Linked DNA regions of Corallococcus caeni. The main gene of each other region encodes a partner of the protein of the gene in region 2 in a complex. Links are inferred from orthologs where the notes say so. Each region holds a gene or a part of one and is shown on either strand. Other genes may lie near its edges.

Region 1 (8,676 bases), on a different replicon or contig from region 2:
CGCCGAAGGTGTAGCCGGACAGCGGCCCGGACTCGATGGGCGTGGCCAGGGACACCGCGCCGCCCGTGCCTTCCGGCAGGGCCAGGGCCAGCTTCTCCAGGCCCTTGAAGGTGACGGGGCCCTTCTGGGAGATGCCCTGCTCGTAGCGCGCCCGGCTGCTGCCCGCGGCGTTGTAGTCGCGCGCGTCCGCCTGGCGGTTGAAGGCGCCCACCGTGAGGATGAGCAGGAACGTGGCGATGAGGAACGCGAAGTCACCGATGCGGTTGGTGACGAACGCCTTGCGGCCCGCCCACGCCTTCGCGCTGTCCGTGTACCAGAAGCCGATGAGCAGGTAGCTGGCCATGCCGACGCCCTCCCAGCCCACGAAGAGCAGGACCAGGTTGTCGGCCATCACCAGCGTGAGCATCGCGGCGACGAAGAGGTTCAGGTACGCGAAGAAGCGCCAGTACCCGTCGTCGTGCTCCATGTAGCTGGTGGAGTACAGGTGGATGAGGAAGCCGACGCCCGTGATGATGAGCAGCAGGATGCCCGACAGGTGGTCCACCAGCAGGCCGAAGTTCACCCGGAAGTCACCCGCGGCGAACCACGTCCCGTAGTCGTGCGCGATGGCGTAGCGGATGGTGTCCCGCTCGATGCCGAACGGGTTGGGCATGCTCACCACGCGCCCGCCCGCCGCGTCGCTGGTGGCCCAGAAGGCCAGCACGCTCAGCACGAAGGCGCCGGCGATGGCGGAGCACGCCACCAGGTGCACGTTGGCCCGGCCCAGCCACTTGCCGAACACGCCGCACACGAACGCGCCCAAAAGCGGCAGCAGGATGATCAGCCCCAGGGAGGGTGCGAACACCTCCGGAGGGATGGGTGCCGTTCTGAAGAATTCGACGATTCCGTCCATGGATGGGCTCAGGGGTGACGGGGCGTTAGTGCTTCATCGTCCGGATGTCGTCGACGTTCACGGAGCCGCGACTGCGGAAGACCGCGATGACGATGGCCAGACCGATGGCCGCTTCCGCGGCCGCCACGGCGATGACGAAGAAGGCGGACACGTGCCCGGTGCCCTCGCCATGCATGCGCGAGAAGGCCAGGAACGTCAGGTTGACCGCGTTGAGCATCAGCTCCACGCACATGAAGACGACCAGCGCGTTGGTACGCACCAGCACGCCGAACATGCCCATGCAGAAGAGGGCCGCGGCCAGCAGGAGGTAGTAGGTGATGGGGACCATTGGGTTGTCCTGAGGGGCGCTGAAGGTCAGATGCGGGACTTGGCCACCACCACCGCGCCCACCATGGCCACCAGCAGGAGCAGGCTGACCGCTTCGAACGGCAGCAGCCAGGTGGTGAAGATGGACTGGCCGATGGCCGCCATGGTGCCGAACGCCGCCTGGCTCTTCGCGTCCAGCTGCGCGGGCTGCGCGTTCACGCGGCCCAGCGTCACGACCAGCACCGCCAGCAGGCCCAGCGCGGAGGCGCCGCCCAAGAGCCGCGTCACCGTGGGCTTGCCGCGGTGGGGCGCGTCCCCCAGGTTGAGCAGCATGATGACGAAGAGGAAGAGCACCATGATGGCGCCCGCGTACACGAGCACCTGCACCGCGGCCACCGTGTGCGCCCAGAGCAGCACGTAGATGCCGGCCAGGAAGAAGAACGTCGACACCAGGGCCATGGCGGAGTTGATGGGGCTCCGCGCGGTGATGACCAGCCCCGCCGACAGCAGCGTCATGACGGCGAAGACGCCGAAGAGGACCAATTCGATGTTCAAGACCAGTCTCCGAAGGAACCCCAGGGGTGGTCACCGAACGGGCAGCGATGCTCCCGCACGTGAGCCTCGAACTCGTCCCGGAACCGCATGAGGAAGGAGTGCGTGGGCAGCGCCGCCGCGTCACCGAGCGCGCAGATGGTGTTGCCCAGGCCGATGGGGGGGTAGGGCGCGATGGAGGACGCGACGTTCGACAGCATGTCGATGTCGCTCAGCTCCGCGCGGCCTTCCTCGATCTTGCGCAGGAGGCGCGTCTGCCAGGGCGTGCCCTCGCGGCACGGCGTGCACTGGCCGCAGGACTCTTCCGCGTAGAAGCGGGCCACGCGCCAGAGGCTGCGCACCATGCAGGTGGCGTCGTCCATCACGATGACGCCGCCGGAGCCGGCCATCGTCTGCTTCATCTTCAGCGCCTCGAACTCCAGCGCCACGTCCAGCTCGTCCGCGCCCAGCACCGGCGCCGACGAGCCGCCCGGGATGACCGCCTTGACCTTGCGGCCCTTGGGCATGCCCTGGCCGTACTTGTCGTCGTGGATCAGCTCCAGGATGGTGGTGTGCATCCCCACCTCGTAGACGCCGGGGCGGTTCACGGAGCCGGACAGGCACACCAGGTGCGTGCCGCCGGACTTGTCCGTGCCCAGCTTCGCGTACCACTCCGCGCCCTTGGCGAGGATGGGCGGCACGCTGGCGAGCGTCTCCACGTTGTTCACCACCGTGGGGCTGCCGAACAGGCCCACCACCGCGGGGAAGGGGGGCTTCAAGCGGGGCCAGCCCTTCTTGCCCTCCAGGGACTCCAGCAGCGCCGTCTCCTCGCCGCAGATGTACGCGCCCGCGCCGCGGACGACGTAGCAGTCGAGCGCGAAGCCCTCCTTGCCCATCAGCGACTTGCCGAAGATGCCGGCCTTGTAGGCTTCATCGATGGCCGCCTGGGTGCGCTCCGCCTGGAACTTGAACTCGCCGCGCAGGTACACGTAGCAGGTGTGCACGCCCAGCGCGTACGACGCGATGGCGATGCCCTCCAGCATCATGTGCGGGTCGTTCTCCAGGATGTAGCGGTCCTTGAAGGTGCCCGGCTCGGACTCGTCGCCGTTGACGGCGAGGTACTTGGGCTTGGGGCTGTCCTTGGGGACGAAGCTCCACTTCATGCCCGTGGGGAAGCCCGCGCCGCCGCGGCCGCGCAGGTTGGACTTCTTCACCTCGTCGATGATGGCGGCGGGCTCCATGGAGAGCGCGCGCTTGAGCCCGTCATAGCCACCGCGCGACCGGTAGCTGTCGAGGGTCCAGGACTGGGGCTTGCCCCAGGCCGCCGAGATGACGGGTTCGACCGCCTTTGCCGTAGAGGCCATGGATGAACGTCCTAGGAAAGCGAGGGGGAGGAGGGGCGACTCACGACAGCCGGGCCAGGATGGCGTCCAGCTTGGCCTGGGTCAGGCGCTCGTGGTGATCCTCGTTGATCTGCAGGCAGGGCGCCGTCCCGCAGGACGCCAGGCATTCCGTCTCGCGCAGGGTGAACTTGTCGTTCGTCTCCCCGGCGGCCAGGCCCAGCTTCTGCTCCAGGTACGCGAGCATCTTCTCCGCGCCCCAGAGGGAGCAGGAGAGGTTCGTGCAGACGTCGATGACGTACTTGCCCGGCTTCTTGAGGTGGTACATCACGTAGAAGCTGGCGACCTCGTAGGCGCGCTCCGGCGTGACCTCCAGGTTCTTCGCCACCAGCCGAAGACCTTCAGGAGGCAACCACCCCTTGAGGTCCTGCAGCAGGCGCAGCGCGGGAAGCATGCCGGCGCTTTTGCGATCAGAGGGGTAGTGCGAGAGGATTTCCGCGATCCCCGCGTCGAACTTCTTCTGCTCTTCAGGAGTGAACAGGGGCTCCGCCATGGCGGGCCGTACGTATTGCCGCAATGGCTTCGTTGTCAACATAAACCCTCGGCGGTAGACTGGACCGCCATCAGCAAATTTCCGAGCGATTTCAACCCCTTGTTATGAGCCCGGACCCTGCGGACCAGCGGCAGCACCCTCGTGTCCCCACCATCCTCCGGGTGGACTACCCGCATGGGCGTCCACTGCGGGACGTGACGGAAAACCTCTCCGCCGGGGGCTTCTTCGTCCAGACCGAGCAGCTCTTCGCGGTGGGGGACGAGCTTCGACTTGCTCTTTCTTTCCCGGGACTGCTGGATCCGGTAGAAGTCGCGGGGACGGTGGCGTGGGTGCGCATCGCCGCGCCCGATCAGCCGGGCGGCGTGGGCATCCGTGTGGAGAGCGAGCAGGACCGGCGGCGACTGGGTGACATCTTGAGTTCGGCGGGACCCAACGACAGCGCGGTGACCCCTTCGGAGCAGGACGGGTACCGTGTGCTCATCGTCGAGGACAACCCCCACATCATCGAGATGTACAGCTACGTGCTGAAGAAGCTGGCGAGCAACGACCTGCACGGCAAGGTGCCGCTGGAGGTCCACTTCGCGCCGGACGGGCACCACGCCCTCTTGCGGCTGCGCGAGGACCGCTTCAGCCTGGTGATGCTGGACCTCTACATGCCGGTGATGGACGGCTTCGCCCTGGTGGAGCGCATCCGGGAGGAGGAGGAGCTCAAGGGCATCCCGGTCATCGCCATCTCCGCCGGCGGCAAGGAGGCCCAGGACCGGGCGATGCAACTGGGCGTGGACATCTACCTGCGCAAGCCGGTGCGGTTCGTGGAAGTGCTGGAGACGGTGAAGCAGCTCCTGCGCATCCGGTAGGGCGCGGGGGCTTCCCCGGGCTTCTTCGACACACCAGACGTTGAAGCGCCGGGCGGGTGCCGCGTAGAGTCCGCGCACCCATGACGAAGCCGGCCATCCATCGTGACACCGTCAGTGGCGAGGCGCTGCTCATCCTGCAGAATCTGCGGGAGAACGGCCGCCTGGGACGCTCGAACAAGCTGGCGGACGTGAAGGCCGCCCTCGAGCCGTCCGTCTCGCTGGAGTTCGACAGCTACTTCTTCTTCCTGCGCAAGTTCCACTACATCGCCATGGACCGCGAGGCCCAGCTGAAGCTCACCGAAACGGGTGAGCGGGTGGTGGAGGGGGACCTGCAGGACCGGTTCGCGTCGGAGGTCGACGACTTCTTCGCGGATCAGCTCCTCCCGGCGGAGGACGCCACGCACATCGGCCGTCCGCTGGACGAGGACGAACCGATGAGTGTCCCGCCGCCGCCGCCGGAGCTGCTGCTGGACGAGGCGGAGGTGGACGCATCCTCCGCCCAGTCCCAGGGAGGGCCGCCGCCCATGCCGCCGTCGCGCACGCACCGCGTGGCGATGCCGGCCCTGGACCTGTCGCAGGCCGCGACGCAGATGCAGCCCGCGGCGCCCCCGCCCATCGCGACGCCGCAGCCGCAGCCGGCGTCCCGCCAGGACGGCCCGGCGGAAGGACGCCGGGAGACCTTCATCGGGCTGCCGCCGACGCCCGCTCCGGTTGCCCAGCCCCTCGTGGTGACCGCGCCCATCCCCAGCGCGTCCCAGCCGCTCATCATCACCCCTCCGCTCTCCGCCGCGCCCGCTCCGATGCCCCCTCCCTCCACGACGCCCGCTCCCGCAGCCCCGGTCCCCAATGCCGCCGCCGCGGCCGCCGCGAAGGGCGCCAGCGACCTGGACCTGCGCTACCAGAAGTTCGACCCCATTGGCACGGGGCCGCTGGGCACGGTCTTCAAGGGCCGCTACAACGCCCTGGGCCTGGACATCTGCATCAAGGAGCTGAAGGACATCTTCGGCTACTTCTCCTTCCTGCAGCGCGGGGAGGTCCTCAAGCGCCTGAAGAAGGAGCTGTGCGCGCAGGCGCAGGTGCGCCACCCGGGCGTGGTGCAGATCCTCGACCAGAACGTGGACACGGCGCGGCCCTACTTCGTGGTGGAGCTGATGCGCGGCAGCCTGAAGGAGCGGCTGGAGGCCGCGGGCGGCAAGGGCATTGAGGTGCCGCACGCGCTGCGCACCTTCCTGCAGCTGGCGTACGGCCTGCGGGCCGCGCACGCCGCGGGGCTCACCCACCACAACATCAAGCCGGAGAACGTCCTCTTCGACGCGTACGGCAACGCGAAGCTCGCGGACTTCGGCATGAGCCGCGTGGTGGAGGTGGACGCCACCAAGGGCATGCCCCAGGTGTTCGTGGGCACGGGCGGCATGGTGTACATGGCGCCGGAGCTGATGAACCGGGGCGCCAAGGAGCCGGGCCCGTCCGCGGACGTGTACGGCCTGGGCATCCTGCTCTACGAGATGTTCACCGGGCAGATCCCGGGCCGCCGCTCGCCGCTGCCCTCGGAGGTGAACCCGGAGGCGCCCAGCGGGTTGGATCAGCTCTTCGACAAGGCCACGCAGGACAAGCGCGAGCAGCGCTACCCGGACGTGGACGCGATGCTGGAGGACTTCTACAAGGCCTTCCCGGAGCGCGAGTACCTGGACCGCGGCTCGCTCATCGTGTCGTCGGATCCGACGCAGGAGTAGCGGGTTGCCAGCGGGCAGGCGGGCCTCCTCGCGAGGCTCGCCCGGGCCCGCGTGGACCTGTCAGACTGCGGCGCGCCCATGCACACGCGCCCCTCCGACAGCGTCCTCCTCACCGTCACCGGCAGGGACGGCCCCGACACCACCGCCCGCCTCACCGGCCTGCTCGCGGACGCGGGCGCGGAGCTGCTCGACGTGGAGCAGGGGGTGGTGCAGGGCCTGCTCACCCTGGCCCTGTGGGTGCGCCTGCCGGAGGGTGCCCGGGTGGGGGAGTCCCTGCGGGCGCTCCCCGAGCTGGCCCGCGAGCTGGGCGTCACGGTGGACGTGCGCGCGGTGCCCCCGGCCGCGTCTCCGGAGCCAGGGCCGGAGCCGCTGCGCTACGTCGTCACCGCGACGGGCAAGGCGCTGGGCGTGCGCGACGTGCACTCGCTGACGCGGGAGCTGGCGGCGGGCAACGCGCGCGTGGAGCGCATCACCCGGCTGAGCGAGACGCCGCTCGCGGCGGTGGAGCTGCACGTCACGCTGCCCGCGGACGCGGACCCCACGGCGCTCAAGGGCGCGCTGCTGGCGCTGTCCATGGCGAGCCCCACGTTCGACGTGGCCCTCCAGCGCGAGAGCCTCTACCGGCGGGGCAAGCGGATGGTGGTGATGGACATGGACTCCACGCTCATCCGCATCGAGGTCATCGACGAGCTGGCGCGGGCGTACGGCGTCCACGCCAAGGTGGCCGCCATCACCGAGCGCGCGATGCACGGGGAGATGGACTACGACGAGTCCCTGCGCCAGCGCGTGGCGCTGCTCGCGGGGCTGGACGCGCGCGTGCTGCACGACCTGGCCGCGAACCTGCCGCTCACCGAGGGGGCGGAGACGCTCATCCGCGTGCTCCGGCGCCTGGGCTACCGCACCGCGGTCATCAGCGGCGGCTTCTCCGTGGCGGCGGAGGCGCTCCAGAAGCGGCTGGGCATCGACTTCGCGTACTCCAACGCGCTGGAGGTGCAGGACGGGAAGCTCACCGGACGCACCGTGGGCACCATCGTCAACGCGCGCCGCAAGGCGGAGCTGCTGGAGACGCTGGCGAAGCAGGAGGGCATCCTCCTGGAGCAGGTCATCGCCGTGGGCGACGGGGCCAACGACCTGCTGATGCTGGAGAAGGCGGGCCTGGGCATCGCCTTCCGCGCCAAGCCGAAGCTGCGCGAGGCCGCCGACACGTCCATCTCCGCCGGCGGGCTGGACACCATCCTCACGCTGCTGGGGCTCACCGCGCGCGAGCTGCGCGAGGTGGGCTGAGCAAGGCAGCGCGGCTCAGAGGCGCATGCGCGCGGCCAGCTCGCGCTGCTGCACCTGGCCCTTCTCGAAGACGAGCTCCAGCAGGGCGCGCAGGATCTTGGAGCTCTTCTCCTGGTTCTGCTGCACCGTCTGCAGCCGGGCCAGGTCCTCGTCCGTCCACTCGGAGGTGGGCGAGCCGCCCGCGAGGATTTCGTCCAGGATGTCCGAGGCGCTGGAGTTCGCGCTCGCGGCGGCGGGCGCGGGAGCCGCACGCGGCGCGGGGGCGGGCGCGGCGGGCGGCGGGGCGGCGTTCGGGTCGACGATGTCGCTGATGCGTTTGACGACCGTCTTGCCGCTCATGTCCACGACCTTGAACTCCTCCTCCTCCGGGAGCTCGCCCGCGTCCTGCTGCTTGTTGGTGTCCGGCTTGAAGCGCTTCTTCTCCACCGGCTCCTGGCCGCGGTAGTGGCGCAGGATGGCGTGCTCGATTTCACGGTCGCCCGCCACCATGGGGACCACGCGGGCACGGCTGCGCGCCGCGACCTGATCCAACGTGGCCAGGTCCGTGGGGTCGGACATGGCCAGCACCAGCGTCTTCCCGTTGTCCTTGAGCTGCACGGGGAAGACGCCCTTCTGCTCGGCGAGCCCCACGTCCACGCGTGAGAGCGCGGCCGCGTCCTTCGTCAGGTTGCCCAGCTGCACGCGCGGCATTCCCAGGCCCTGGCAGATGGCCTGGGTGATGGTCTCCTCGGAGGCCAGGCCCAGGTCCGCGATGACGCGCGACACGCGTCCGCCCCACTGGTCCAGCGACGCGAGCGCGCTGCGTAGCTGCAACTCGTCGATGACGCGCGCCTTGACGAGGATGTCCGCGATGCGATTCCGGGAAGGGGGAGCCATGGGGTGGGGATTCTAGCGTCTGATGGCGCGGACGCTCAGTCCACGTCAATGAACATGCCTGAAGGCATGGGAACATGCCTTGAGAGCAAGGAGGCTTGCCCCATGCAGCCCTTCGCGGACGCCGCCACCCAGCTGTGCCCCTACTGCGGTGAGGAGGTGGAAGTCGACGTGGACTCGCTGGGCGCCTCCGCCGAGTCCTACGTGGAGGACTGCCCCGTCTGCTGCCGCCCCTGGCAGGTGCGCGTCACCCGGGACGACGACGGCGCCAGCGTCGTGCTGGGCCGCGACGACGACTGACACCCCG
Region 2 (16,520 bases):
TTCTCCCCGTTCGCGCCCAGCGGCACCACCGTCACGAAGCCCAGCGTGCGGTCCTGGCTCGGCGGAGGCGCCGGCCGGTCGAACGCGAACGCCGTGTTCGCGTTGATCCGCACGAAGCCCTCCGCCGGGTGGAACGCCGGGATGGCCTCCTTCGTCGGCGAGTCCTCCACCCGCGCCTCGTACTTCGTCCCGCCCTGCTCCGCGAAGAACGAATAGGTGGCGCCCGACGTGTACTTCAGGTCGTCCGTGGAGTCGCTCGTCACGCCGTAGCTGCCGCCGCCCTGGCCGTTGAGCGGAACGCCCGCCGCGCTCCCCGCCCGCAGCGTCACGGTGGCCCCGCTCAGGCCCTCCGGCTGCGCGTTCTCCCCGGACTTCGTCCCGAAGAACACGAACGCCGCCGTCTGCCCGGGGAAGGACACCACGTCCCCTCCGTCCGGGCCGCCGTAGGTCCCCGCGTCGTAGCCCGCCAGCGCGGACGCGGACACGTCCACCTGCGGCGTCGCGAGCAGGGTGCCCACCATCACGTGGTCCGCCGTAATCTGATTGGTCGTCTTCTCCAGGTCGCAGGCGAGCGGCGACAGCACGGACACGGTGGCGAGGGCGGACAGCAACAGGCGTTTCATGGGCACTCTCTTGAACGGGGCACGGATGAACAGGTGACAGCAGCCAACCATACCGCGCGTGTTGACCCATAGGCGCGGGGCCGCGACGGGGTATCCTGCACGCCGCTCGTGCAACGCCTCCGCATCCACTCCTCCGGCCGCCGCTTCCTCCACCGGCTCGGCTTCTCGCTCGTCATGGCGGCCCTGTTCGGCTGCCTGCTGGGCCTGCTCGTCTCCCAGCGCGTCACAGGCCCCACGCGGCCGGACGACACACCCGCCCCCCTGCTGTCGCCCTCCGGCTTCATCGACGGCATCTCCGTGTGGCTCGACGGCGGCGAACGCGTCTTCTACGACTGGCGCATCCGCCAGCTCGGCGAGGTCTCCGAGCGCTCCGACCGCGTGGTGCTCGTCTCGATCGACGACGACACGCTCGCCGAAGCCCAGCAGGGCCCCCGCGCGGACATCGCCGCGTACCCGTGGCCGCGCCAGGTGATGGGCGGCATGGTCCACCGGCTGATGGAGGAGGGCGCCTCCGTGGTGATGCTGGACTTCGCCTACCCGGAGCTCAGCCCCCGCGCCTGCGTCACCCCCACGCGCTCCGGCCGGGGCGCCCTGTCCCAGGACGACGACGCGCTCCGGGCCCTGCTGGACCAGGACTCCGGCCACTCCGTGCTCGCCTTCCGCTGGGGCGCCGAGGGCACCCGCACGCTGCCCCCCACCGGCCGCCTGTGGCCTTACAGGGTCCGCCTGGGCAGCTACCCCGGCGTCACCGAGGCCCGCGCCCGCGCCCAGTCCGTGCTCGCCCTCCAGCGCCCCGCGTTCCTCATCCCCGCCGGCAAGGGCCTGGAGGTCTGGGCCGGCGTCGCGGACGAGGGCGAGGGCCGCAACCTGGGCGAGCAGCTGGGCACCGCCGCCGCGTCCATCCAGGAGCGCCGCGCCGCGGACGATGCCTTCCGCGTCGCGCCGTCGGACCTCTTCCTCGCCCTGGCCTCCGTGCAGGTGCAGGGGTTGGATCCGGAGAAGCTCCCGGAGGTGCGCCAGCTCCAGCACCCGGTGACGCCGCTGCTCAGCCCGGCCAGCGGCTACGGCGCCACCACGCTGCCCGCGGACCCCGACGGCGTGGTGCGCGGCGTGCCCCACCTCGTCGCGTACAGCCCGCGCGGCGGTGAGCGCTATGTCCTGCCCTCGCTGCCCCTGGCCGCCGCCATGCGGCTCGCGGGCACGCAGAAGCTGCGGTACGCGGAGGGGCGCCTGTACATCGGGGACAAGTACTCCATCCCCATGGACGCGTCCGGCTACAGCCTCCTGCGCTGGGAGGCCCCGTCCGCCACGCGGGGCGCGCGCGGCCCGCTCGCCCGTTCCATCCGCGCGTGGAACGTGCTGCTCAACCTCTTCGACACGCAGGAGGCGCGGCCCGCCCGCTTCGACCACGACCTGGACGGCCGCGCCGTCATCCTCACCAACACCAGCAGCTACGCGCCCGAGCGGCGGGTGACGCCCATTGGCCCGGGCATCGCCAACGGCGCCGTGCTGGGCCAGGCGCTCGCCAACATCCTCGCGTCGGACGGCATCACCCGCGCGCCGCCGAAGGTGGACATGCTCGCCACCATGGGGCTGGCGTTCATCGGCGCGTTCCTGGCGCTGTCCTGCAGCTGGCTCTTGCGCTCCGTGGGCGGCGCCTTCCTCTTCGTCTGCGTGGCCGTGGCCGCGGGGGCGGGCTACGTGGGCGCGGCGGGGTACGTCTTCGTCCACGACAAGCTGTGGATCGCCGTGGCCGGCCCGCTGTGGTCCGGCGGGCTCGCGTTCCTCGTGACGACGATCTACGCCTTCCGCACCGAGCAGGACGTGCGCGAGTTCGTCCACAGCGCGCTGGGCCGCTACGTGAGCCCGGAGGTGGCGCGGCTGGTGGCGCGCGACGTGAGCCTGATGAAGCCGGAGCGCCGGCAGATGACGGTGTACCTCTGCGACATCGAGGGCTTCACCCGCCTGTCGCAGGCCCTGCCGCCGGAGCAGCTGGTGCCGCTGCTCAACACCTTCCTCACGGAGATGACGGCCGTGGTGCGCGCCACGGTGGGGCAGGTGGACAAGTACATCGGCGACTCGGTGCTGGCCTTCTGGGGCGCGCCCGTGCGCACGGACCGCCACGCGCACCTGGCCTGTGAGGCCGCGCTGAAGCTCCAGGCGGCGCTCGCGCAGAAGCAGCCCCTCTGGGAGAAGCAGTTCGGCCACCGGCTGGCCGTGCGCGCCGGCATCGACACGGGCGACCTGCTGGTGGGCGACATGGGCAGCGAGCTCAAGTCCCACTACACCGTCATGGGCGACGCGGTGGGCATGGCCGGCCGGCTGGAGGCGGCCAACAAGGAGTACGGCACCCAGGTGCTGGTGGGGCAGACCACCGCGCAGCTCGCCAGCGACGCGTACGTCTTCCGCGAGGTGGACCGCGTGCTCCTGCGCGACCGTCCCCAGCCCGTCCGCGTGCACGAGCTGCTGGGCCGCCGGGGCGAGTTCTCCCAGGAGAAGCAGGCGGGCATGGCCCTCTACGAGAAGGCCCTCATCGCCTACTACGGGCGCGACTTCCTGGTGGCCCAGGAGCTGTTCCGCCGCTGCACCGTGGAGCACGGCGACACCGTGGCCCGCGTCTACGTCCAGCGCTGCCAGCGCCTCATCCAGACGCCGCCGCCCGCGGACTGGGACGGCGTCATCCGCTGGGGCCGGCGCAGCACCGACAGCCGCTGAGGCGGCTGCGTCCGGCAGGGGCGCCACGGCCCTTCAGGGCCGCGTCTCGACCCGCAGGGGCACGCCGAAGCGCGCGGTGAAGAACTGGAGGAGGTGGGCGTGCTCGAACGCGACCTCCTCCGGGCGCTCCGTGAGGTGCGCGTGCTCGGGGATGATCATCAGCGACGCGTCCTGGCCCCGGGCCCGGAGCGCGCGCACGAAGACGTCCGCGTCCGACAGCGACACCTTGGGGTCTCTCGCGCCCAGCATCAGGGCGATGGGCGCCTCCACCCGGTCCACCCACGTCACGGGGGAGATGGAGCGCAGCCGCTCCGCGTCCTTCTCCGGATCGCCGTACTCGGCGGCCCGGGCGCGGCGCAGCTCTGGCGACGTCTGGGCGAGGAAGGAGGCCAGGTCCGTCTTGGCGGCCAGGGCGAAGCCCGCGTCGTAGCTGCCCGCGAAGCGCGTCATGCCCACCAGCGTCTGGTTGCCCCCGTAGCTCCACCCGAGGATGCCCAGTTTGGGGACCACGCCCTCGCGAGTGAAGCGTTGGCGCAGGCATCGGCTGGCGGCCTCCAGGTCCGTGGCGGCCTCCAAGCGCAGGGGCCCGTCGTCCGCGCGGGCCCAGTCCTCGGAGCAGCGGGTGCCCCGAACCGCCGGCTCCGCGTAGATGAAGCCCGCGCGGAGGAAGAACTCCGGACGCCAGTGGTAGCCCGGCCTGGGACAGCCCGTGGTGTAGAAGGCGAGCACGGGACACGCCCGCTCCGAGCACGAGGGCGGAACGCGCACCTGGATCCGGAAGCGGACGTCTCCGTTGTCACACGCCAGGTCCTCCACGGGCGCGGCGCTCCAGCGCAGTCGCTGCCCGGAGTCCGCCAGGACGGCCAGCAGCGTGTCCTTCAGCGCCGCGTCGGGCTCGACGCGCGGATGGCGCCGCAGCAACTCCTCGCGGGAGTCACCGTCCCGGACGAGCGCCGCCCCCACGACGCGAGGGCTGTCCGCGTCCGCATGAGCGCCCAGCACCCGCGGAGGCGGCGGGGCCACGGGCCGCGAGCACGCGCCGAGCACCAGCAGGCACCCGAGGCCTGAAAGGAGGAGGGGAGACGGGGATGCGCGGAGCACGGTCCACCTCCGGAGCCTCAGTCGTCGTCGCCGGAGTCCGGCTGGCCGAACAGCTCCCGCACCGGCGCGTCGTCCTGGATGTGCTCGGCCACCACGCGGCGCATCTTCTCCGCCGTCATCCCGGAGTAGTACACCTCTCCGGGCCACCCCATGAGCTGGTAGTCCTCCGGGGACAGCGGGTCTCGCTTGCGGCCCGTGTCCTCGCGCACCACCACGTTGGGCCCCATGTGGCAGAAGCCGTAGCAGCCGCCCCGGTACAGCTCGCAGCGGGACTGGAGCCCCTTCTCCGCCAGCGCCTCGCGCGCCGCCACGTGCACCGCGTCCGAGCCGCCCTCGCGGCAGCTGGAGCCCTTGCACACCGACATCCGGTAGCGCTTCACGGCGGGGCTCCCCGTGCCAGGCCGGCACCATGCGCATTGAAGAGCTGCAGCATCACCACATGCCCCCAGAAAAGGCTTCGGCCCGCCCTTCCCCTGACAGCGGGAAGAAGGCGGGCCGGGCTTGCGTGCGGAGGGGCGGGAAGGCCGCCCCCCCTGGCGCGGAAGGACTACTTGATGAACTTCGTCACCTGGATGGGACCCTGCTGCGTCACCACCGCGTGCCCGGCGCCCGGCTTGGCGTGGGCGCCGTGGCCCGCGCCCAGCTGCGCGGGCTTGCCGTGGTCCGCGTGGCCCTCGTGTCCCTCGCCGATGCGCGTGTGCGCCTCCTTGTGGACGTGGTGCGGCTCCGAGGAGCTGTCCCGCTTGTTCCAGGGGTCGGACGGGTGCGACACGGCCGGGCCCTTGAGCAGCTTCGGGATGTCGTAGACGAAGTTCTGCCGGTTGTACTCGGACGGCGTGTGCATGTACGTGTCCATGCGGATGGCGTCCTTCGGGCACGCCTCCACGCACAGGCCACACACGATGCAGCGCAGCTCGTCGATGACGAACTGGGTCGGGTACTTCTCGATGACCGCCGACTCGGAGTCGGAGTCCGCCGTCTCGTACTCACCCGCCTCGATGTAGATGCACTGCGCGGGGCAGATGGTCGCGCACATGTAGCAGGCCACGCAGCGCGGCTTGCCGTCCTCGCGCGGCACCAGCCGGTGAAGACCCCGGTAGCCCTCCGGATAGATGGGCTTCTCTTCCGGGTACTCCACCGTGGTCATCAGGTTCATGCCCGTGCGGTCCACCACCTGGGGGTTGGGGTCGCGCGTGCCGAACATGTTGCGGAAGAAGTGCTTGGTCGTGATGGCCAGACCGCGCAGCAGCTCCGGGATGTACATCCGCTCGCGGAGGTCCGTGCGCGGATCCTGGGAAGCATTGAACGCCATGGTGTCTTGTCTCGCTTCCGGACCGCGCTAGTGCGCGCCCGCCGGAGAATGGGAGTGGGGGTCCGCCGCGTGCGCCGGCAGGCCGTGCGCGTCGTGTCCGTGGCCGTGCGCGTCGTGCCCATGGCCGTGCGCCGCGTCGTGCGCGTCCGCCGTCTTGGAACCCGACGTCATCGTCAGTGCGACCACGAAGCCGATCTCCAGGAGGCCCACCACGCCCAGCGCGCGCAGGGACGGATCCCACAGCACCAGCGCGCCGCTGATGAACACGTTGGCCAGGCCCACGGGCAGGAGGATCTTCCAGCCCAGGTTCTGGATCTGGTCGTAGCGGAAGCGCGGGAAGGTCCAGCGAATCACCAGCTGCACCCAGATGAGCAGGATGACCTTGAGCCAGAACACCGTGCCCAGGAGCGTGCCGTACACCCAGCCGTGCTCCTGCATGAAGGGCTGCGCCGCCAGCCACTCGCCGCCGAAGGGCAGGTGGTGACCGCCGAAGAACAGCGACGTCGTCACGCCGGCCAGCACCACGACCTCCACGAACTCGGAGATCATGAACATGCCGAACTTCATGCCGGAGTACTCCACGAAGTAGCCGATGATCTCCGACTCGCCTTCCGGCGCGTCGAACGGGGCGCGCTTGGTCTCCGCGAAGGACGCCACGAAGAAGCCGATGAAGCCCAGGGGCTGGATGAAGATGCCCCACGCCGGCAGGCCCAGGTCGAAGCCGCCGTCCGTGCGCCACAGGTACTGCGCCTGGCCGGTGCCGGCGACGAGCGCGTTGCCCACGTCACCCACCAGCGTGGGCAGCTGCACGGAGGAGAAGGCCAGGAACAGGCCGACCAGCGACAGGCCCAGCGCCACCTCGTAGGAGATCATCTGCGCGGAGGCGCGCACGCCGCCCAGCAGCGCGAACTTGTTGTTGGAGGACCAGCCCGCCAGCGACGTGCCGTAGACGGCGAGCGACGCGATGGCCAGCAGGTACAGCATGCCGAAGTCCGGCGTGGCGACGACCATGTCCACCGTCTTGCCGAACACGTTCACCGTGGGCCCGGCCGGCACCACCGCGAACAGCGCGAACACCGGCGCGAAGGCGAGGATGGGGCCCAGGTTGAACAGGAAGCGGTTGGCGGTGCCGGGGACGAAGTCCTCCTTGGTCAGCATCTTCAGCACGTCGGTGATGATGTGCGGGATGCCGCCCAGGGAGCGGTTGGACAGGCCGGGGATGGCCAGACGCGCGCGGTTGGGGCCCACGCGGTCCTGCATGAACGCGCTCCACTTGCGCTCGGCGAGCGTGAGCAGCGTCGCGGTGATCATCACGAAGACGAGCATCAGGAAGATGATGTTCGTCAGGCGGCTGGCCCCCTCGAAGAGGTACTCCTCCGCCAGGTAGCCCACCAGATACGCCGAGGCCACTCCGCCAGCGACGGCGAAGACGATGGTGGCCATGGCGAACAACATGGTCAGGATGCGGCTCATGGTCAGATGCCCCTCACGCGCGGCGCGCCGAACTCGCGGTAGCCCGGCGGACGGCCGTCGGCTCCCGACGGCAGCGGATTGATGCCCGGCTTCTCCCGGTCCGGCGGAGAGGCCTTGTCCCAGTTGAACTCGGCGAACTCGGACACCTGGCCCGAGAGCGCCCGCCACACGTCGCGCGCGGAGGCGTGAGCGGCCTCGCCGCCCAGCTCGCGCGTCAGCTCCGCGGCCCACTTCCAGTGCGGCGCCGCGTCACCCTTGGGGGGGTACGCCTTGCGGAAGCGCTGGGTGATGCCGTCCTGCTGGGTGAACGTGCCCTCGTCCTCGATGTGCGCGGCGGCCGGCAGCAGCACCGTGGCCTGCGCCGTCACCGGGGACTCGTTCTGCGCCTGGACGACGAACACCTCCAGCTTCGCGACGACCTCCGCGAAGGCGGCCGCGTCCGTGGGGACCTCCGCGCCCAGCGCGTAGAGCGCCTTCACCTGACCCGCGTTGATGGCGGAGGTGAGCTCGTCGAAGCCCTTGAGCGACAGCCCCAGGCCCTTGGCGATGAGTGCCAGGCCCTGGCGGTTGGGGTTCTTGTCCGCCGTCATCAGGTAGTGGTCGGCCTTGCCCTGCGGCCGGCCGCCCACGAACACGGACGTTGCGCCCAGCACCGTCTTGGCGAACGTCAGGCCCGCGAGCAGGTCCTCGTTGGACGCGAGCGGCGAGGCCAGCACCGCGAGCTGCTTGGAGCCGGCCAGCGGCTTGAGCGCCTTCGCCGCGCCGACGGCGGCGTCCTTGCGCGTGAGCACCGGCTGCACCGTGCCGGGGGCCTGGAGGCCGCGGCCCACGCGGGCGGACAGCACGCGGCCCACGTTCAGGTCCTTGTACGACAGGCGGCCCTGGTCGCACATCCAGCTCTTGTTGATGGCCTCGTTCTCACGCGGGCGGTAGCGGTAGGTGTCCTGGGACATCCAGTCCGCGGAGATGTTGCAGCCGCGCGAGCAGCCCGTGCAGACGGACGGGGTGGCGGACAGGAACCAGGCGCGCGCCTTGAAGCGGAAGTCGCGGGAGAGCAGCGCGCCCACCGGGCACACGTCCACGGTGTTGAGCGAGTAGTTGCTGTCCAGCTCGTTGCCCGGAAACACGTCGATGCGCTCGTGGCTGCCGCGGCCGAAGACGCCCAGCTGCGGCTCCTTCGGGATCTCGTTCATGAAGCGGACGCAGCGCGTGCAGATGATGCAGCGCTCCTGGTCCAGCACGACGCGGGGCCCCAGCACCTTGCGCTTGTGCTTGAGGGCCTTGGTGCCCTCCAGGCGCGAGGGCTTGTAGTCGTACTTCATGTAGTAGTCCTGCAGCTTGCACTCACCGGCCTGGTCGCAGATGGAGCAGTCGACCGGGTGGTTGAGCAGCAGGAACTCCATCACCGCGCGCTGCTGCTCCTTGACCTTGGGGGTCGTGGTCTTGATGACCTGACCCTCGGCCATGGGCGTCTGGCAGGCGGGGACGAGCTTGGGCGCGTTGGACGCCTCGATGAGGCAGATGCGGCAGTTGGCCGCGATGGAGAGGCGCGGGTGGTAGCAGTAGTAGGGGATCTCCGAGCCGACCGTCTTGGCCGCCTCGATCATGTTGGTCCCCGGCTTCACCACGACTTCCTTGCCGTCGATGACCGCCGTCACGAAGCCCGGGTTCTTGGGCTGCGGCTTGGGCGGAGGGCCGCCGGCCGGCGCCGCCGGCTTGGGCGGAGGCGTGCCGGTGGGACCGCTGGCGGCCGCGGGCGGGTTGTCCAGCTTCGCGCCGGCGGGCGGGTTGGACGGCTCCGGGCCAATCTTGGCCGCGGGCGTGTCGGTGGGCGCGCCCTTGGGGGGCGTCTGCGCGTCACCAGTGGGCTTCTTCGTGTCGTTGTCGCTCACTGCTCGACCTCGCCGCCGATCATGTTGATGGTGTCAAAGGTGGGAACGAGGTCCGCGAGCATCTTGCCCTGGATGATGTGCGGCAGCGCCGACAGCACCGGGAAGCCCGGGGCGCGCACGTGGACCTTGTACGGGCGGCCGCGGCCGTCGCTCACCAGGTACCAGCCCAGCTCGCCGTTTGACGCCTCCGTGGCGTCGTACACTTCACCGGGGGGCACCTGGATGCCCTCCATCACCAGCTTGAAGTGCGCCATCACGCCTTCGATGGTGCCGTACACCTCCGGCTTGGGCGGCAGCGCGATGCGCCAGTCGTCCACGATGATGGGGCCCGCGGGGATGGTGGCCAGGGCCTGCCGCAGGATGCGGATGGACTGGCGCATCTCCTCCAGGCGCACGAGGTAGCGGTCGTAGTTGTCGCCGTGCTGGCCCACCACCACGTCGAAGTCGAAGCGGTCGTAGACCCAGTACGGCTGCACCTTGCGCAGGTCGTGGTCCACGCCGCACGCGCGCAGCGCGGGGCCCGTCCACCCGTAGTCGATGGCGTCCTCGGCGGTGATGACGCCGGTGCCCTTGGTGCGGTCCACGAAGATGCGGTTGCGCGTGAGCAGCCCGTCCATCTCCACGAGCAGCTCTTCGGTGCGGTCCAGCGACTTGAGGACCTTCTCCGACCACCCCTCCGGCAGGTCGCGGTTGATGCCACCCACGCGGCCGAAGCTGGTGGTGAGGCGCGCGCCGGTGAGCTCCGTGACACGGTCCTGGATGAGCTCGCGGGCCTCCATGCCGTAGAGGAACGGCGCGAAGCCGCCCATCTCCAGGCCGGTGGCGCCCACGCACGTCAGGTGGTCCGTGAGCCGGTGCAGCTCGCTGCCGATGACGCGGATGTACTGGGCGCGCTCCGGGATCTCCAGGCCGATGAGCTTCTCCACGGCGTTGAGGAACCCGAAGTTGTTCATCATCGCGGACAGGTAGTTGAGCCGGTCCGTGTACGGCAGGCACTGCGTCCAGGTGACGTTCTCGCAGCTCTTCTGGAAGCCGCGGTGGAGGAAGCCGATCTCCGGGTCGATCTTGACGATGGTCTCACCCTCGAGCTCCACCTTCAGCCGCACGGTGCCGTGCGTGGCCGGGTGGGAGGGGCCCATGTTGATGACCATGTTCTTCGTCTGGAAGTGCGACTCCAGCTCCGACTCCTCGTGGGCGAACCCATCGGTGTCGGGGTTGTGGGGCTTCTGCGCGTCGATGTTGTGGCTGTCGGACATGGGGAGGTCTCGATCAGGCGACGCCGCTAGTGCCGGGGCCGCGGAAGATGTCCTTGATGGGGCGCTCGGGGATCAGCGGCTGGCGGTCGCGCAGCGCGTAGTCCTTGCGCAGGGGGTGACCCTGGAACTCGTCGTACAGCAGGATGCGGCGCAGGTCCGGGTGGTCCGTGAAGCGGATGCCGTAGAAGTCGAACACCAGCCGCTCCCACCAGTTCGCGCCGCGGTACAGCGGCGTGAGGGAGGGAAGCTCCGGGCGGGTCTCCGTCACGCGCACCTTCAGGCGCACGTGCTCCTTCCGCTTGAGCGAATAGAGGAAGTAGACGACCTCGAAGCGCGGATCACTCTCCGCCAGGTGCAGGCGGTCCACGGCGTCCGCGGAGCCGAACAGCTTGAAGTCCAGCTCGGGATCCATCTTCAGGAAGGTGGCGACCTTCGGCAGCCACTCCGCATGGATGACGGCCCAGGCTCCGCCAGCGCGGTCGACATAGCGCTCCGCGACCGCCTCGGGAAACTGGGCGGCGACCCGGTCCAACGCGAAAATGCTCAAGGGGGGCCTCGATCTACGACAGAGGAAACCGCGGCTTTATAAGGACCGTTCGCGTGAGGCGTCAACGTAAACCCTCAACCATGTAGGCCACTTAGGTGGTCCAGTAGCCCGGCATCGCGATCCACCCCCTGCCTGCCTGGGCCCGGGGACCGGAAAGCTCAGGCCGCCACGTCCGGCCCCAGCACCGGGGCGCCCTCGGCGGGCTCGGGGATGAAGGTCACCACGGGCTGGCTCTTGCCGGGGACGAGCGCGGTGGGGGCAGGGGCCCAGCGGAAGGCGTCGCCCGCCTGCTCGCGGGTCGCCTGGGAGACGAGCACCGGCACCCCGAAGCCCTTGGTCAGCCGCTCGATGCGGTTGGCCAGGTTCACCGTGTCACCGATGGCCGTGTACTCCAGGCGCCGGAACGGCGAGCCGATGTTGCCCAGCACCACCGGCCCGGAGTGGACGCCCACGCCCATGCGCAGGCCTGCCTGGCCCCGGGCGGCGCGCTCGGCGTTGACGGCCTCCAGCTCCCGCACCATCTCCAGCGCGCACCGGGTGGCGCTCCGGGCGTGGTGGGCGTCCGGCAGCGGGGCGCCGAAGTACACCATCAGTGCGTCCCCGATGAACTTGTCGAGCGTCCCGCCGTGGCGGAACACCACCTCGACCATGCGGCCGTAGTACTCGTTGAGGATGGTGACCACCTCCTCGGGGGGCAGCCGTTCGCTCAGCGAGGTGAAGTCGCGCACGTCCGCGAAGAGCACGGACACCTCGCGCAGCTCCGGGGCGGGGGAGTCCCTGTCCTGGAGGCGCTCGGCGACGGCGGGGGAGAAGTAGCGGCCCAGGCGGGCGCGCTGGAGCTCCTCCTGGGTGACGGCGGCGGACAGCAGGCGGATGCGCTGGAGGAGCCGGGCCGCGCCCGCGGCCGTCATGGCCAGCATCACCGCGCCGGCCACCTGCGCCCCCCCTCCGATGGAGGCCTGCCGCTGGAGCTCCACCTCCGCCAGGATGGCGACGAGCGTGACGAGCTGGGTGACGGGCCGGCGCAGGCTCAGCGCGGACAGGAGGACGAGCGCCGCGAAGATGCCCAGCGTGAAGCCGGCCACGCCGCCAGGGGAGGGGGACACCGGCAGCGCCAGGTGCTGGAGCCAGTAGACGGCGGGCACGTCCACGAACGCGACGGACAGCGACGCCCAGCGGGCGATGCGCGTGGAGGCCGTCACCGCCACGGCCACGGCCGTGGTGCACACGAGGTACAGCGCGAAGGGCGCCAGGTAGACGTCCCAGTCGTGCAGCCCGCGCACCCGGCCCAGGTACACGGCCATGGTGAACAGCACGCCCACCGCGCCCAGCCGGACCCACGCCAGGTGCCGTCCATTGGACTGGCGCTCCACGTCGAGCGCGCGGCGCACGGACTCCTGCAGGGTATCGCTGGGCGCGGCGCTGGATGACATGACGGTGGCCCCCGGTCCTGGGAGGGCATCGCTTGGTAACAGTCCGGGCGCCATCTTGCACTGCCAGTGCAGCGCAAGCACGTCACGCTCTTCCAGAAAGCCTGGTGGAATACAGAGTTGGCGCCCCAATGCCCGGCCGGGGTAGACGCTGGGGGCATGTCCGTGCGGTCCGTCGCCTCCTTCCTCCGTGCCACTTCGGGGCGTCTGGCCCTGGGCGCCCTGCTGGGACTGTTGCTCTTCGCCGCCGAGACGGCTTGGCTGCTCAAGGCGGGCGTGGTGGGCGTGGACATCCCGCTGGACGGCCCCTACGCGGCGCTGGCGGCGGCGGTCCGGCCGCTGCTGCCCGGCGTCATCCTGCGCGTGGCCGCCGTGTACGCGGTGGCGGGCGGGCTGCTGGGGCTCGCCGCGGCGGTGCTGGCCCGGGCCTGGACGCGGCGGGGCGGGTGGGTGGCGCTGGCGGTGATGGTGCCGCACTGGCTGGGGCTGCTGCTGTTCTGGGCGTGGGACCGGGCGCTGGCGCGGCCCGCGCTCTTCGACGACCTGCCGGCGGCACGGCCGGTGCTGGCGTGGCTGGTGGATCACGGCGAGCCGTGGCAGGCGCGCGCGGCTGCCGGGGTGTGGGTGGCGGTCCATCTGGCCGTGCTGGCGGTGCGCGGGGTTCGGGCGCCGCGCCGGCTCGACGGCCCCGGGGCCCGGTGGGTGGAGCGCGTTTCGGGGGCGGTGGTGGTGGGCGCCGTCGTGGTGCTGGCGGTGGCGCTGACGGTGCGGCGCCCGGGGATTGCCGTCCGGCAGCCGCTGGTGGTGCTCATCGGCATCGACGCGTTCCGGCCGGACCGGCTGGGCGCGACGGGGCACGGGGTGGCGCCCCATGTGGAGCGCTTCCTCCAGGACGCCACGCTCTTCACGCAGGCCTATACGCCGGTGGCGCAGACGGAGCCCGCGTGGCGCTCGCTGCTCACCGCGCGGTGGCCGTACCGCACGGGCGTGCGCTACCCGCTGACGTCCGACGCGCGGCTCGTGCTGGCGCCCACCTTCGCGCAGCGCTTCGCGGACGCGGGATGGCGCACGGTGTTCGCGACGGACTGCTCGCGCTTCCACTTCGAGGGCCCCGCCTCCGGCTTCGCCACGCGCTGGCAGCCTCCGCGCGGCGCGCTCAACTTCGCGCTGGAGAAGCTGCGCTACCGGGCGCTGGGCCTCTTCGCGGACAACCCGGCGGGCGCCGCGTGGGTGCCCGAGTTCATCGACAACCGCGCGCTGGCCGGCATCCATGACCCCATGGGCTATGCGCGGCGGCTGTCGGACGGGCTGCTGGCGGAGGCGGGGGAGGGGCCGCTGCTCTTCGCCTTCCACGCCACGGCCGCGCACTTCCCGGGCGACCCGGTGTATCCGTTCTACCGTCGCTACGTGGCCGCGTCCGAGCCGCTGGAGCGCCGGCTGCGCATGCACTTCGCCCCGGTGTCGCCGGGCGCGAAGGGCGCGTGGAGCCGCGAGGGCGCGGAGGGGCTCTACGACGAGCTGCTCGCGCAGGCGGACGCGCAGGTGGGCACGCTGCTGGACGCGCTGCGGGCCTCCGGGCGCTACGACGACGCGCTCATCGTGCTGATGTCCGACCACGGCGAGAGCTTCCACGCGGACCGGCCGGACCTGGCGGGCGCGACGTCCGTGCACGGCGCGCGGCTGGGTGAAGAGGAGAACCGCATCCTGCTCGCGGTGAAGCCGCCCGGCGGACGCGGCGTGGGCCCCGCCCGGGTGGACGCGCTGGCGCGGCTGGTGGACGTGGGCCCCACGCTGCTGGAGCTGTCCGGCCTGTCCGCGCTGCCAGAAGCGGACGGAGCGTCGCTCGGGCCGCTGTTGCGTGGCGAAGGCCGTCCGCTGGCGCCGCTGTACGCGGAGACGGGCTACACGCACGTGAGCCCGGAGGTCTTCGACGCGGGCCACTGGCCGGGCGCGCCGCGCACCTTCGACGCGTACCGCCTGCGCCCGGACGGCGTGGTGGAGATGGGCGACGCCGCGGACGCGGCGGTGCTGCGTGAGAAGGACACCGGGGCCTTCGACGGCGAGCGCTGGGTGGTGGATCGGCCGCAGGCGGACGGCAGCGTGCGGCGCACCTGCACGGGGGACTGTGAAGGGGCGGACGCGCGAGCGCTGGCGGACTGGCTGGATGACGCTCGGGAGCGCGCGCCGGAGTCCGTCTCACGTAGAGTCGCCGGCCATGTCGACGACCGAAACAGCCCCCGGCCTCCAGGAAACGTACGCCCCCCACAACGCCTGCTTCGGGTGTGGCCCGGCCAACCCGAAGGGGCTGCGCATCCGCAGCCGCGTGGAGGGTGACCTCGTCGTCGCGGACTGGACGCCCGAGGAGCACCACCAGGCGTTCCCGGGCGTGCTTAACGGCGGCATCATCGGCGCGCTGCTGGACTGCCACTGCAACTGGACGGCGGCGTACCACCTGATGAAGGCGCAGGGCGCGGCCACGCCCCCGTGCACCGTCACCGCCGACTACGCCATCGTGCTCAAGCGCCCCACGCCCATGGGCCGCGTGCACCTGTCCGCGAAGCCGGTGTCGATTGAAGGCGACCGCGTCGTCGTCGAAGGCACCCTCACCGGCGAGAACGGCAAGGTGACGGCCACCTGCCGGGGCACCTTCGTCGCGGTGAAGGAAGGCCACCCCGCGTACCACCGCTGGTAGGGGCCAGGAACGCCTCGGGCCCCGTCACCGGCCTCTTCGTGAGAGGCGGCGCGGGGCCCGTGCGGTGAAGCAGTAGCGCTTCGGACTACTTGCCGGCGGCGAGCATGCGGGCGTGGTGCTCCGCGGTCTCGTTGGGCTGGCCGGGGTCGCGCAGCCGGTGCACCTGGTTGCCGATCTTGTCCTGCAGCAGCATCAGGCCGTCCAGCACCTGCTCCGGACGCGGCGGGCAGCCGGGGATGTAGACGTCCACCGGGATGATGCGGTCGATGCCCTGGAGCACCGCGTAGTTGTCGTAGAAGCCGCCCGACGACGCGCACACGCCGAAGGCCACGACCCACTTGGGCTCGGTCATCTGCTCGTAGACGCGCTTGAGGATGGGGGCCTGCTTCAGGTTGATGGTGCCCACCACCATCAGCAGGTCCGCCTGGCGCGGCGAGAAGCGGGGGAACTCCGCGCCGAAGCGCGAGATGTCGTGCCGGCTGGCCGCCACGGACATGTACTCCATGCCGCAGCACGCGGTGGCGTACGGGTAGGTGAACAGCGAGTACTTGCGGGCCCAGCCCAGGCCCTTGGACACCAGCTTCTGGAAGAAGCCCATGGCTTCGTCCCGGCGGGTGGTCATGATCGGAGCGATGTCGGTGTCAGCCATGGCGTAGTCTCAGCTCTCCCAGTCGAGAGCGCCCTTCTTCCAGACATAGATAAGGCCCACGACCAGGGTCGACGCGAAAACCAGCATCTCCACGTAGCCGAACCAGCCGAGCGCCTGGAAGTTCACCGCCCAGGGGTACAGGAACACCGCTTCCACGTCGAACACGATGAAGAGCAGCGCGATGACGTAGAACTTCACGGCGAAGCGCTGGCGAGCGGGGCCGCTCGACTCGGAGCCTGCTTCGAAGGGGGCCGACTTGGTGCTGCTCGGGCGCTTGGGGCCCAGCCGGGTGGTGACCTGGGGGATGATCATCCCGAGGACGCCGGCCAGCAGGAGCACCACCGCCATCGGCAGGTACGGTGCGAGGGGTGTAGTCATCGGGCGCGGACCCTAACGACACCGCTGGCGTCGTGTCAAAGGGAAACACCCCCGCCCAGGGCCCGCCAACCCCTTGAGAAGACGGCCGAAATGCCGGGCCCATCAGGCGCCCTCATCCGGCGGGCCCGCCCCGCCCGGACGCCTGCCGGTGCGAGGGGGGCCTGGATCATCCCGCGCGCCTGACCGCCCGACCTCCCCGGGGCCGGTTTGACGCTGTGGGGAGCGCACGCCTAGCGTCAGCGGGCTGTCCCGTGGTTTTGCGCTCATCGCCTGGGGAGTCGTCGACATGTGGGGCCGGCTGACCTTGCGGATGCAGGTGGCGATCGCGGTGCTGCTCCCGTGCCTCGCGGTGGTGTTCTTCAGCGGGGCGTACTTCCCCGCCCGCCAGGAGGCCGCGGGCATGGAGGTCCTGGGTGAGCGGGCCATGACGCTGGGGACGCTGGTGGTGCGCC

The links.
Region 1: the proteins of AABA78_RS01515 (region 2) and AABA78_RS21555 are in contact, whole or in part, in a cryo-EM structure (PDB 7NYH), measured with the Escherichia coli proteins. The link is inferred for Corallococcus caeni from one-to-one orthologs.

The regions. Positions count from the first base shown.
Region 1 is NZ_BTTW01000005.1:32,963-41,638, reverse strand. The notes cover bases 1-2,999. They hold AABA78_RS21555 (NADH-quinone oxidoreductase subunit J family protein), read right to left. Parts: upstream 1,754-2,999; coding sequence 1,247-1,753; downstream 1-1,246. Other genes in these bases: nuoF (NADH-quinone oxidoreductase subunit NuoF), read right to left, coding at 1,750-2,999; nuoK (NADH-quinone oxidoreductase subunit NuoK), read right to left, coding at 918-1,220; nuoL (NADH-quinone oxidoreductase subunit L), read right to left, coding at 1-892. Outside these bases: more of nuoF, read right to left, coding at 3,000-3,093; AABA78_RS21545 (NADH-quinone oxidoreductase subunit NuoE family protein), read right to left, coding at 3,134-3,622; AABA78_RS21540 (TIGR02266 family protein), read left to right, coding at 3,727-4,479; AABA78_RS21535 (serine/threonine-protein kinase), read left to right, coding at 4,560-6,212; phosphoserine phosphatase SerB, read left to right, coding at 6,291-7,496; AABA78_RS21525 (GspE/PulE/PilB domain-containing protein), read right to left, coding at 7,512-8,372; AABA78_RS21520 (CPXCG motif-containing cysteine-rich protein), read left to right, coding at 8,475-8,669. UniProt on the Escherichia coli protein: NDH-1 shuttles electrons from NADH, via FMN and iron-sulfur (Fe-S) centers, to quinones in the respiratory chain. The immediate electron acceptor for the enzyme in this species is believed to be ubiquinone.
Region 2 is NZ_BTTW01000001.1:358,533-375,052, reverse strand. What follows is about bases 5,002-7,889. They hold AABA78_RS01515 (complex I subunit 1/NuoH family protein), read right to left. Parts: upstream 7,225-7,889; coding sequence 5,779-7,224; downstream 5,002-5,778. Other genes in these bases: AABA78_RS01510 (NADH-quinone oxidoreductase subunit G), read right to left, coding at 7,227-7,889; AABA78_RS01520 (NuoI/complex I 23 kDa subunit family protein), read right to left, coding at 5,002-5,751. Also shown: AABA78_RS01540 (hypothetical protein), read right to left, coding at 1-623; AABA78_RS01535 (CHASE2 domain-containing protein), read left to right, coding at 732-3,338; AABA78_RS01530 (alpha/beta hydrolase family protein), read right to left, coding at 3,372-4,439; AABA78_RS01525 ((2Fe-2S) ferredoxin domain-containing protein), read right to left, coding at 4,457-4,819; more of AABA78_RS01520, read right to left, coding at 4,987-5,001; more of AABA78_RS01510, read right to left, coding at 7,890-9,116; nuoD (NADH dehydrogenase (quinone) subunit D), read right to left, coding at 9,113-10,372; AABA78_RS01500 (NADH-quinone oxidoreductase subunit C), read right to left, coding at 10,386-10,904; AABA78_RS01495 (adenylate/guanylate cyclase domain-containing protein), read right to left, coding at 11,078-12,352; AABA78_RS01490 (sulfatase-like hydrolase/transferase), read left to right, coding at 12,509-14,683; AABA78_RS01485 (hotdog domain-containing protein), read left to right, coding at 14,673-15,041; AABA78_RS01480 (NADH-quinone oxidoreductase subunit B), read right to left, coding at 15,127-15,690; AABA78_RS01475 (NADH-quinone oxidoreductase subunit A), read right to left, coding at 15,700-16,068; AABA78_RS01470 (methyl-accepting chemotaxis protein), read left to right, coding at 16,355-16,520. UniProt on the Escherichia coli protein: NDH-1 shuttles electrons from NADH, via FMN and iron-sulfur (Fe-S) centers, to quinones in the respiratory chain. The immediate electron acceptor for the enzyme in this species is believed to be ubiquinone.